Regions from separate parts of the Micromonospora sp. NPDC049004 genome, predicted to be linked through region 1. Evidence: riboswitches for the same ligand, from Rfam matches in the RefSeq annotation. Region 1 holds a riboswitch; each other region holds the start of a gene.
What was found. Region 1 has a riboswitch for cyclic di-AMP ahead of AB0B97_RS23660 (hypothetical protein). Riboswitches for the same ligand answer to the same signal wherever they lie in the genome.
Positions count from the first base shown of each region.

Region 2: another riboswitch for cyclic di-AMP. It lies ahead of AB0B97_RS05670 (hypothetical protein); the one in region 1 lies ahead of AB0B97_RS23660 (hypothetical protein).
Region 3: another riboswitch for cyclic di-AMP. It lies ahead of AB0B97_RS07980 (NlpC/P60 family protein); the one in region 1 lies ahead of AB0B97_RS23660 (hypothetical protein).
Region 4: another riboswitch for cyclic di-AMP. It lies ahead of AB0B97_RS02095 (transglycosylase family protein); the one in region 1 lies ahead of AB0B97_RS23660 (hypothetical protein).

Region 1 covers NZ_JBEZFG010000008.1:120,109-122,301, reverse strand. The annotation lists gene AB0B97_RS23665 (cation diffusion facilitator family transporter) at 1-616, shown strand, start outside; cyclic di-AMP (ydaO/yuaA leader) riboswitch at 758-889, shown strand; gene AB0B97_RS23660 (hypothetical protein) at 943-1,962, shown strand; gene AB0B97_RS23655 (hypothetical protein) at 2,084-2,193, shown strand, end outside.
Region 2 covers NZ_JBEZFG010000002.1:197,964-200,156, reverse strand. The annotation lists gene AB0B97_RS05675 (carbonic anhydrase) at 1-318, shown strand, start outside; gene AB0B97_RS05670 (hypothetical protein) at 413-1,432, opposite strand; cyclic di-AMP (ydaO/yuaA leader) riboswitch at 1,437-1,567, opposite strand; gene AB0B97_RS05665 (YibE/F family protein) at 1,734-2,193, opposite strand, start outside.
Region 3 covers NZ_JBEZFG010000002.1:677,646-679,838, forward strand. The annotation lists gene dcd (dCTP deaminase) at 1-242, shown strand, start outside; gene AB0B97_RS07980 (NlpC/P60 family protein) at 303-1,343, opposite strand; cyclic di-AMP (ydaO/yuaA leader) riboswitch at 1,357-1,493, opposite strand; gene AB0B97_RS07985 (peptidoglycan recognition family protein) at 1,728-2,193, shown strand, end outside.
Region 4 covers NZ_JBEZFG010000001.1:498,031-500,223, reverse strand. The annotation lists gene AB0B97_RS02100 (hypothetical protein) at 1-329, shown strand, start outside; gene AB0B97_RS02095 (transglycosylase family protein) at 423-1,073, opposite strand; cyclic di-AMP (ydaO/yuaA leader) riboswitch at 1,073-1,217, opposite strand; gene AB0B97_RS02090 (peptidoglycan-binding domain-containing protein) at 1,677-2,165, shown strand.

The sequences.
Region 1 (2,193 bases):
CTCCGGCGTGGCGGTCTACGTGCTGATCGAGGCGATCGGGCGGTTCGGCGACCCCCACGAGGTGCTGACCGGCCCGATGCTCGCGGTGGCCGTCCTCGGCCTGCTCGCCAACGTGGTCGCGTTCGCGCTGCTGCGCGCCGGCGCCCGGGAGAGCATCAACCTCCAGGGCGCCTACCTGGAGGTGCTCGGCGATCTGCTCGGCTCGCTCGGCGTGATCGGCGCGGCGCTGCTCATCGCGGTCACCGAGTGGTGGTGGGCCGACCCGTTGGTAGCGGTCGCCATCGGCGTGTTCATCCTGCCGCGCACCTGGCGGCTGGGCCGCGCCGCCGTCCGCATCCTGGTGCAGGCCGCCCCGGAACACCTCCAGGTCACCGCAGTGCACGACCGACTGGCCGCGGTGCCCGGCGTCGTCGAGGTGCACGACCTGCACGTCTGGACGCTCACCTCGGGCATGGAGGTGGCCTCCGCACACCTGATCATGGCGCCCGGCGGGGAGGTCGGCGCGGTGCTCACCGCGGCGCGCAGCGCCCTGCGGGAGGACTTCCGCATCGAGCACGCCACGCTCCAGATCGAGCCCGGCGCCGCCCCGGACGCCTGCGGTTCGATCGAGTGGTGATCCCTTACCTGACGAAATGACCGTTCAGCAGTCATTTTGGGTGGTGGCGCGGACACCTTCCGTCACATCGACTGCACACGCCCCACCTGCACCGGTAGGCTCGTCCCCGGCCACCACCCGGCGGCGCCCTCCCGGCGCCGGTGGCGGCCGCCGCCTAATCACCCGAGAGGGTGAACCGGGGAACCATGTTCCTGGGGTGCATCCGCGTCAGCGGTAGGGATCTTCCGTCCCGAACCCGTCAGCTAACCCGGTCGGCGGCTGACGGAAGGACATGCGTAGTGGCACCAGCACGACCACCCGCCGCCCGACTCGCGGCACTGATCGTCATGATGGTCACCCTCGGCGTCGCCCTCCCGGTGGGCGCCGCCACCGCCGCTCCCCCCGGCGGCCTGCGGGCCGCCGCGGCACCCGACGGCGACGAGGAGGGCGGCACCCCCGCGCTGCGGGCCCAACTGGAGGCCGCCAGCAAGGGCTACCTGGACGCGAAGCGCGCCCTGGACACCTCCGTCCAGCGACAGCAGCAACTCGCGGCAAAGCTGAAGACCACCGAGGCCGAGATGACCGTGCGCAACGGCAAGGTCGGCGAGATCGCCGGCGTGGCCTACCGCACCGGCCGGCTCAGCACCGTCTCGGCGCTGCTCAACACCAACACCCCCGAGGGCTTCATGGACCGGGCGGCCGCGCTGGACGTGGTGGCCGCCAACGAGGACCGGGTGCTGCGCGACCTGCACGCCACCCGGGACGAGGCCAACCGCACCCGCACCGCCCTGGACGGCGAGATCCGCGAGCAGCGCAAGCAGGTCGAGGTGATGGCCAAGCGCAAGGAGCAGGCCGAACGGGCCCTGACGGTGGCCACCAGCAAGCCGCGCACCACCGCCGCCGACACCAGCTCCAACCGGGGCACCTCCACCGCCAACGCCCAGCCCGCGCCGCGCAACTCCGACGGCTCCTGGCCGTCCGAGTCGTGCAGCATCAACGACCCCACCCCGGCCAGCGGCTGCATCACCCCCCGCACCCTGCACGCCCTCAACCAGGCGAAGGCCGCCGGCTTCACCCGGTACGTCTCCTGTCACCGCTCGGGCGGCTCGGGCGAACACCCGAAGGGTCGGGCCTGTGACTTCGCCGCGCAGAAGGGCGGCTTCGGCGGGGACGCCACCGGCGGCGACAAGACGTACGGCAGCAACCTGGCCGCCTACTTCATCCGCAACTCCGACCGGCTCGCCGTGCTCTACGTGATCTGGTACAGGCAGATCTGGCTGCCCAGCAGCGGGTGGAAGTCGTACAGCGGGGGGAACGGCGACCCCTCCAGCGACCACACCAACCACGTACACCTGTCGGTGTACTGACCCTGTCGGTGGCCGGCGCACCGTCGAGCGGGTGCGCCGGCCCCGGGTACGTCAGCGGACGTACCCCGGACGTCGCCGGCGGTCGGACGACCCGGCCGGGCCGGGCCGGCAGCATTCGGGTATGCCGCGAATACCGCCCGCCACCCGCAAGGCGCTGCTCACCCTGCACCTCATCACCTCGCTCGGTTGGCTCGGAGCCGACCTGGTGCTGCTCACCCTCGGCATCGCGGC
Region 2 (2,193 bases), on a different contig from region 1:
GCAGCCCGCGAGGCGGCCGCCACCGGTGTCGCGCCCCCGGGGCACCTTCCCGCGGTCGTCGACGCGGTGGTGCCCAGCCTGCGACGTGCCGCCGCCGAGGGCGTGGACGACATCGACGGCATCGTCGACATCCACATCGCGCAGACCGTCGAGACGCTGCTCGGGCAGTCGCCCGTGCTGGCCGGCGAGGTGGCGCAGGGGCGGTGTGCGGTGGTGGGCATGTCGTACCGGCTCGCCGCCGGCGTGGTGCGCCCGGTGACCCCCGTACCGGCCGATGCGGCGACCTCGGACGACCCGGCAGCCTCCGCCGCCGCCTGACCCGACAACTGCCGCCCGGCGGCTTTCGCCGCGCCTGACCCGACGAGGGCCGTCCCGCCTGATGCGGGACGGCCCTCGGACTTCGTCGGGTGGATCAGAGCATCGACATGTGGACGTGGTCGGTGTGGTTCGACGGCCCGCTGTACGACTTCCAGCCGGTCGCCGGGAACCAGATCTGCCGGTTCCAGATCACGTAGTAGATGCCGAGGCGGTCGGCGTTGCGGATGAGGAACGCGGCGACGTTGTTGCCGTACATGCGGGTGTCGTTGTTGTGCCACGGGCTGAAGCCGCTCTTCTGCAACGACCAGTCACAGGCGCGGCCCTTCGGGTGCTCGTACGGGCCACCGTTGCGGTGGCAGCCGACGAACCGGTTGAAGCCGGCCCGCTTGACCTCCTTGTACGCGTGCAGGGTGCGCGGGGTGACGCAACCGGAGGTGGTGGGGTCGTCCTCGCTGCACGACTGCGGCTTCCAGTCACCGTCGGCGGTGCGACCCGGGCCGATCCGGGCGACCGGCGAGACGGCGTCGACCAGACCGCCGGTGAAACCCTGACCGCCGACCAGCGCGAGCGCCTTGTCCGCGTCGCGCTTGTCCTTCGCCATCAGGGCGGTCTGCTTCTGCTGCTCGCGGATCTCCGCGTCGAGGGCCAGCTTGGCCTGCTCGGCGCGGGACTTGACCGCGTTGACCTCGGCGAGCTTCTTCTCGTTGACCATGTTCATCTCGTCGAGCGCCGCGGCTCGGCGGACGAACGAGTCCGGGGCGTCGCTCTCCAGCAGCATCGCGATCGCGCCGACCCGTCCGGTCCGGTACGACTGGGCGGCGATCTGCGCGACCTGCGGGGCCAGCGCGTCCAGGTCGGCCTTGGCCCGCTGGACCTCCACCGCCAGCTCAAGCTGCCGCTTCTTGGACTTGTCCAGTTTGGACTTGGCCGCCACGTAGTCCCGGTTGGTCTGCTCGATGACGTCGGTGAGGAGCTTGGGTTCGTCTTCCTCTTCGTGCCCGGACGGTGTGGGGGTCGTCGGGGCGGCGTGGGCCGGGAGGGGGCCGGCGAACACGGTCAGCGCAGCGAGCACGGCCACCACGGGTGTCAACCAGCGGCGTAGGGGTGCCGTCACAATGTTCCCTTCCGTCGACCGCCGACCGGGTTAGCTGACGGGTTCGGGGCGGAAGTGGCCCCTACCGCTGTCGCGGATTCACCCCACGTACCTGGGTCCCCGGCTCGCCGGTTGGCGATTGGGCGGTGGCACCGCAGGCGCCGCTGCGCGCCTTCGTCGGTGGCCGGCAGCGAGGTTACCCGAGAATCCACCGCCTGAGCTACGTCCTGATGCCGACTAAAAGTGTCATTTCGCCATGGCGTTGAGTGACCAGTGACGCGGTTCTCAGGGCGAGTGCCCGATCCGGTCACGCTGAGGAGTGTCACCATGCCGTATCAGTGCTCCTGTTCGGCTCTGGCCACCCGGTGGTGGCGGTGGATGGGGGTGCGTTCCGCTCCGGGTCGGGTCCGTCGGGCCGACCCCCTGGCGGGGAGCTGAGAGCGGCCAGTGTCTCCGTCCGGTCCCGACGGGGGCGCGGTGTCAGGACGTCGGCGTCCGTGTCCTGCGTCGGCGTCGCCCCGGCCGCGGTCACCACGGCGGCCAGCCCGGTGGTGAGGGGTACGGCGGCGATCAGGCCGAGTGTGGCGACCGCGCTGCGGACGATCTCCTGGGCGAGGAATTCGCTGGTCAGGATCTGCCCGAGGGGGCGGGTGTCGGCGGTGAGCAGGAGCAGCAGCGGTAGTGAGGCGCCCGCGTACGCCAGGACGATGGTGTTGACCGTGGAGGCGATGTGCGCCCGGCCGACCCGGGTGGCCGCCCGGTAGAGCTGTAGCCGGCTCAGA
Region 3 (2,193 bases), on a different contig from region 1:
CCACCGCCGGGTTCATCGACCCGGGCTTCTCCGGTCACGTGACGCTGGAGCTGTCCAACGTGGCGAACCTCCCGATCACCCTCTGGCCGGGCATGAAGATCGGCCAGCTCTGCATCTTCCGGCTCTCCTCGCCGGCCGAGCACCCGTACGGCTCGGTGGTCTACGGCTCGCGTTACCAGGGCCAGCGGGGGCCAACGCCGAGCCGCTCCTGGCAGAACTGGCGTGCCTGGCCGACGCGCTGACGCACGACGAGGGCCCGCCGCGACGAGATCGCGACGGGCCCTCGCTGTGTCCGGCGTCGGTCAGCCGGGACGGCCGTAGCTGTGGATCGGCCCGTCGTCGACCTTCTTCATCTTGATGGGCACACCGGCCTGGGAGGCGTGCACCACCCAGCCATTGCCGACGTACATGCCGACGTGGTGGATGTCGCTGTAGTAGAAGACCAGGTCACCGGGGCGCAGATCGGCCCTGCTGACGTTCTTGGTCACCCGGCTCTGCGCGGCGGCGTTGTGCGGCAGAGACACACCGGCCTTCGCCCACGCGGCGAGCATCAGCCCGGAGCAGTCGTACGAGTTCGGACCCTCGGCGCCCCACACGTACGGCTTGCCGATCTGAGCGCAGGCGAACTTGACCGCAATGCCCGCGCCGCCGCCGGGGTAGCTGGCCGGGCAGGGCGCCGGACGCAGGGGACCGCCGCCGCCGTTGCCGTACACCTTGAGGCGCAGCTTCTGCAGCCTGTCGATCTCGTCGTTGATCTGCTTCTTCTTCGCCGCCAGCTGCGCTTCGGTCCGGGTCAGCTGGGCCACCATCTCGTCGAGCGGCGCCTTCTGCCGGGCCAGCTCGTCGCGGAGATCGGCGACCTGCCGGACGTCCTGCTGCTGGTTGTGGGCGAACCGGTCGAGCATTTCGAGCTGCCCGACCACCTCACCGGGCGACCGGCTGCCGAGCATCGTGTTGACCGTCGACAGGTTCTCGCCCATGTACGCGCGCACGGCCAGCGCGCTGACCTTGTTCATCGCGGCGTCGACCTGGCGCTCCAGGGGCGCGATGCGGGCGGCGAGCGCGTCGGCCTGCTTGCGCTTGGCGGCCAGGTCCGCGCGGGTGGCGTTGTGCCGTTCGATTACCGGTTCGAGCTTGTTCCAGTCGGCGTCGATCTGGCGCTCGATCTCGGCGACGGACGGGTCCGCGTGGGCCGCCGTGGCGCTGCCGGTCAGGACGACGGCAACGCCGACCAGTGCGGCGAGGGCGGTGGTGAAGCGGGACCAGCGTGGACGCGGCACTGTCGACGTCGGGTCGGCCGGGGCCGACCGTTCGGACGACGGCCGCGGGGCATGGAGGGCCACCGGGGTTCCGTACTCCTTCTTCCCGACCGCCTACCGGGTTAGCTGACGGGTTCGGGCGGGAAGTTGGCGCCCTACCGCATTGGCTGCGGATTCACCCCGGGGGAACCTGGGTCCCCGGCTCGCTCGAAAGCGACTCGGCGGTGTCGGTCCGTTACCGCCCGGGATGGGCGGACCTGCTACCGGGCCGACAAATGACCAGAGTAGAGACGGCCGTTACCGATCCGCAACCCGTGCGGCCGTGACACTCCGTACCGATTGGAAGAGATCACCGAGCGTGTGTGAAGGTTTCTTTCGATGCAGTTTGATATATGGAAAGGTATTGACGCGGACTCCCGACCGGCGCGAAGGTGACGACACAGTTACCAGTCAAATCTAGGGGGTTCGATGGAAAGTCCAACCCTGTCCGCCGGCCGGCGCGCATCGCTCGCGGTCGCGGTGGTCATCGCCACGGCCGCCGTACCGCTGAGCGCCGGCACCGCCTCCGCAGCACCCTCCGCCGACCGTCAGCAGCAGTACGCCGCCGCGTCGACCGAGTACGGCGTGCCGACCGCCGTGCTGCTCGGGGTCTCCTACCTGGAGTCCCGCTGGGACAGCAACGCCGGCACCCCGAGCACCAGCGGCGGCTACGGACCGATGCACCTGACCGATGCCCGCCACGTGGCCGCCCTACCCGCGCGTGGCCACCACGACGCCGGCGCCGAGGATCCGCGCGGCGACGACTCTCGTGCCGCCATGGCACCCGCACCGGCCACGGATCCCGCGCCGTCCACCGCCACGTTGCAGACCGTCGACGCCGCCGCCGCGCTGACCGGGGCCGCCCCCGAGGCGCTGCGCAGCGACCCGACGACAA
Region 4 (2,193 bases), on a different contig from region 1:
GGCACGCCGAACGCCCGCACGACGTGACCGACCCCCTGCTCTGGCAGTTGGCGGTCGACGTGCTGAGTGCCCACGAGCCCGACGACGAGGGCCACTGCCGCAACCTCCAGTGCGCCGGCCAGTCCTGGCCGTGCTCGGCCCGCGCGGGTGCCGAGCAGTCGCTCCGGCTGGCCCGCAGGACCCCCGGCGCGGTCGAGATGACCATCGGCGGCGACGACGCCGGCACGGGCTGGCCCGGCGAGGCCGCGGCACCCGCCGGCCGGTGGGACCGCAGCGCCAACGCGGTGGCGTCGCGCCGGGAGTCGAGGGCCTCCGCCCCCGCGGCGTAGCCGCGACGACACACGGTGCTCAGAGGCGATCAGCGCCCGACGAACGACCGAACGCTCGGCCGGTGACCCGGCCGAGCGTTCGTGTGTCGTACGTCAGAGGGCGAGCCGCTGACCCGGGAAGATCAGGCCGGCGTCGGCGCCGATCAGCTGCCGGTTGCGCTCGTACAGGGCCTCCCAGCCGCCCGCCTGGTGGTGGCTGTCGGCGATCTCCGACAGGGTGTCCCCCGGCTTGACGACGTACGTGTCGCCGCCGGCCGCGGGGGCGGTGCGCTCGTGGTTGCGGGTCGCCGGCTGGTCGCCGCGCGACGACCGGTCCTTCGGCGCGGTGGACCGGTCCTTCCCGGCGGTGGACTTCGAGGACTTCGCGGCGGAGCCCGACGAGCCACCCTTGCGGCCACAGGTCGGCCACGCGCCGATGCCCTGCCCGTCGAGCACCTTCTCGGCGATGGCGATCTGCTCGCCGCGGCTGGCCAGGTCGGCGCGGGCGGCGTACTTCTTGCCGCCGTAGCCGGCCCAGGTGCCCTGGGAGAACTGCAGGCCGCCGTAGTAGCCGTTACCGGTGTTGATCTTCCAGTTGCCGCCGGACTCGCACTGGGCGATCGCGTCCCAGTTGACACCGGCCTGGGCCGGGGCCGCGGGCCCGAAGAGGGCGACGGCGCCGGTGACCGCGCCGACGGCCAGGGTGCCGACGGCGACGCGGCGGGTGGTGACCCGTCGATGACGGGGCGTGTAGACAGACGTCATGTGTGGTTCCTCCACGCCGGCGAGGTGAGCTGTCGGGTTCGGGCCGAGGAGCCCGGCCGCGCGGTGGCGGCTTCACCCCGAGGTGACATGCACCGAGGAACGTGGGTCCCCCGCTCCTGCCCGGGGTTCCGGTATCCGACGACCGGGGGCAGGATTTGGCGTTGCCGGTCGTGGTGTCCACGGTGGTGGACTCGACCGACGGTAGGCACGGTCGGTGACCCTCGCCCAACGCTTGTGAACTTGTTCACCGGTGCACGCGGGGCGCCTCTGCCAGCGGTTGCGGACGACGCGCGGCTGTGCACCGACCATGATGGACCGATTCCGATCAGGCCCGGATGTCACCGTCCGTACGCAGCCCGGAGGTGATGCGACGGAGCAGTTCGACGTGTCCGGGCGAAGCGGAGGACCGGGTGTCGTGACCGAGAGCGGAGTAGACCGCCCCGGCTGGGACCGAGGGCGCGGCCCACACCGGTGGGCGGGTGGCGCCGCCCTCCTCGTGCGCGCTCCTTGCGAATTGACGTTCGGGCAGGAAACCGTAGATCGGCGGCCGCGATGCTCGAAGGCACACCGGGTCGATCCCGGTCACCTTCCCAGGAGGAGAGCATGTCGATCCACCGGAGCCGCATCGGCCGCCGCAGCGCCGCCGCCACCCTCGTGACCGTCCTGGCCAGCGCCGGCCTGACCCTGCTCGCACCGACCGCCGCACAGGCGTCCAGCCCCTGCACCAGCCTGACCTTCTACCGGGTCGGCGGCTATCCGGGCGGCGCGGACATGCACGTGCCGACCATCGGTTGGCAGACCGGGAACAAGCAGTGCTATCTCACCTACGGCCACTCGAACTCGGCCGTGCTGGTGCTTCAGGAGGCGCTGAACAACTGCTACTCGCAGTCGCTCTCCCTCGACGGCAACTACGGCTCGAAGACCCGCGAGGCCGTCCGGTACGCCCAGCACCGCATCAACCAGGACATCGTGTACGCGAACATCGCCGAGGACGGCGAGTACGGCCCGCAGACCCGGGCGTACATGGGCTTCGCGATCTTCGGGGTCAACGGCGGGGCGGTCATCCCGAACGTCTGCTACTACCCGGGCTGAGCCGCCTGACGGCGCCGGTCGGAGTCCC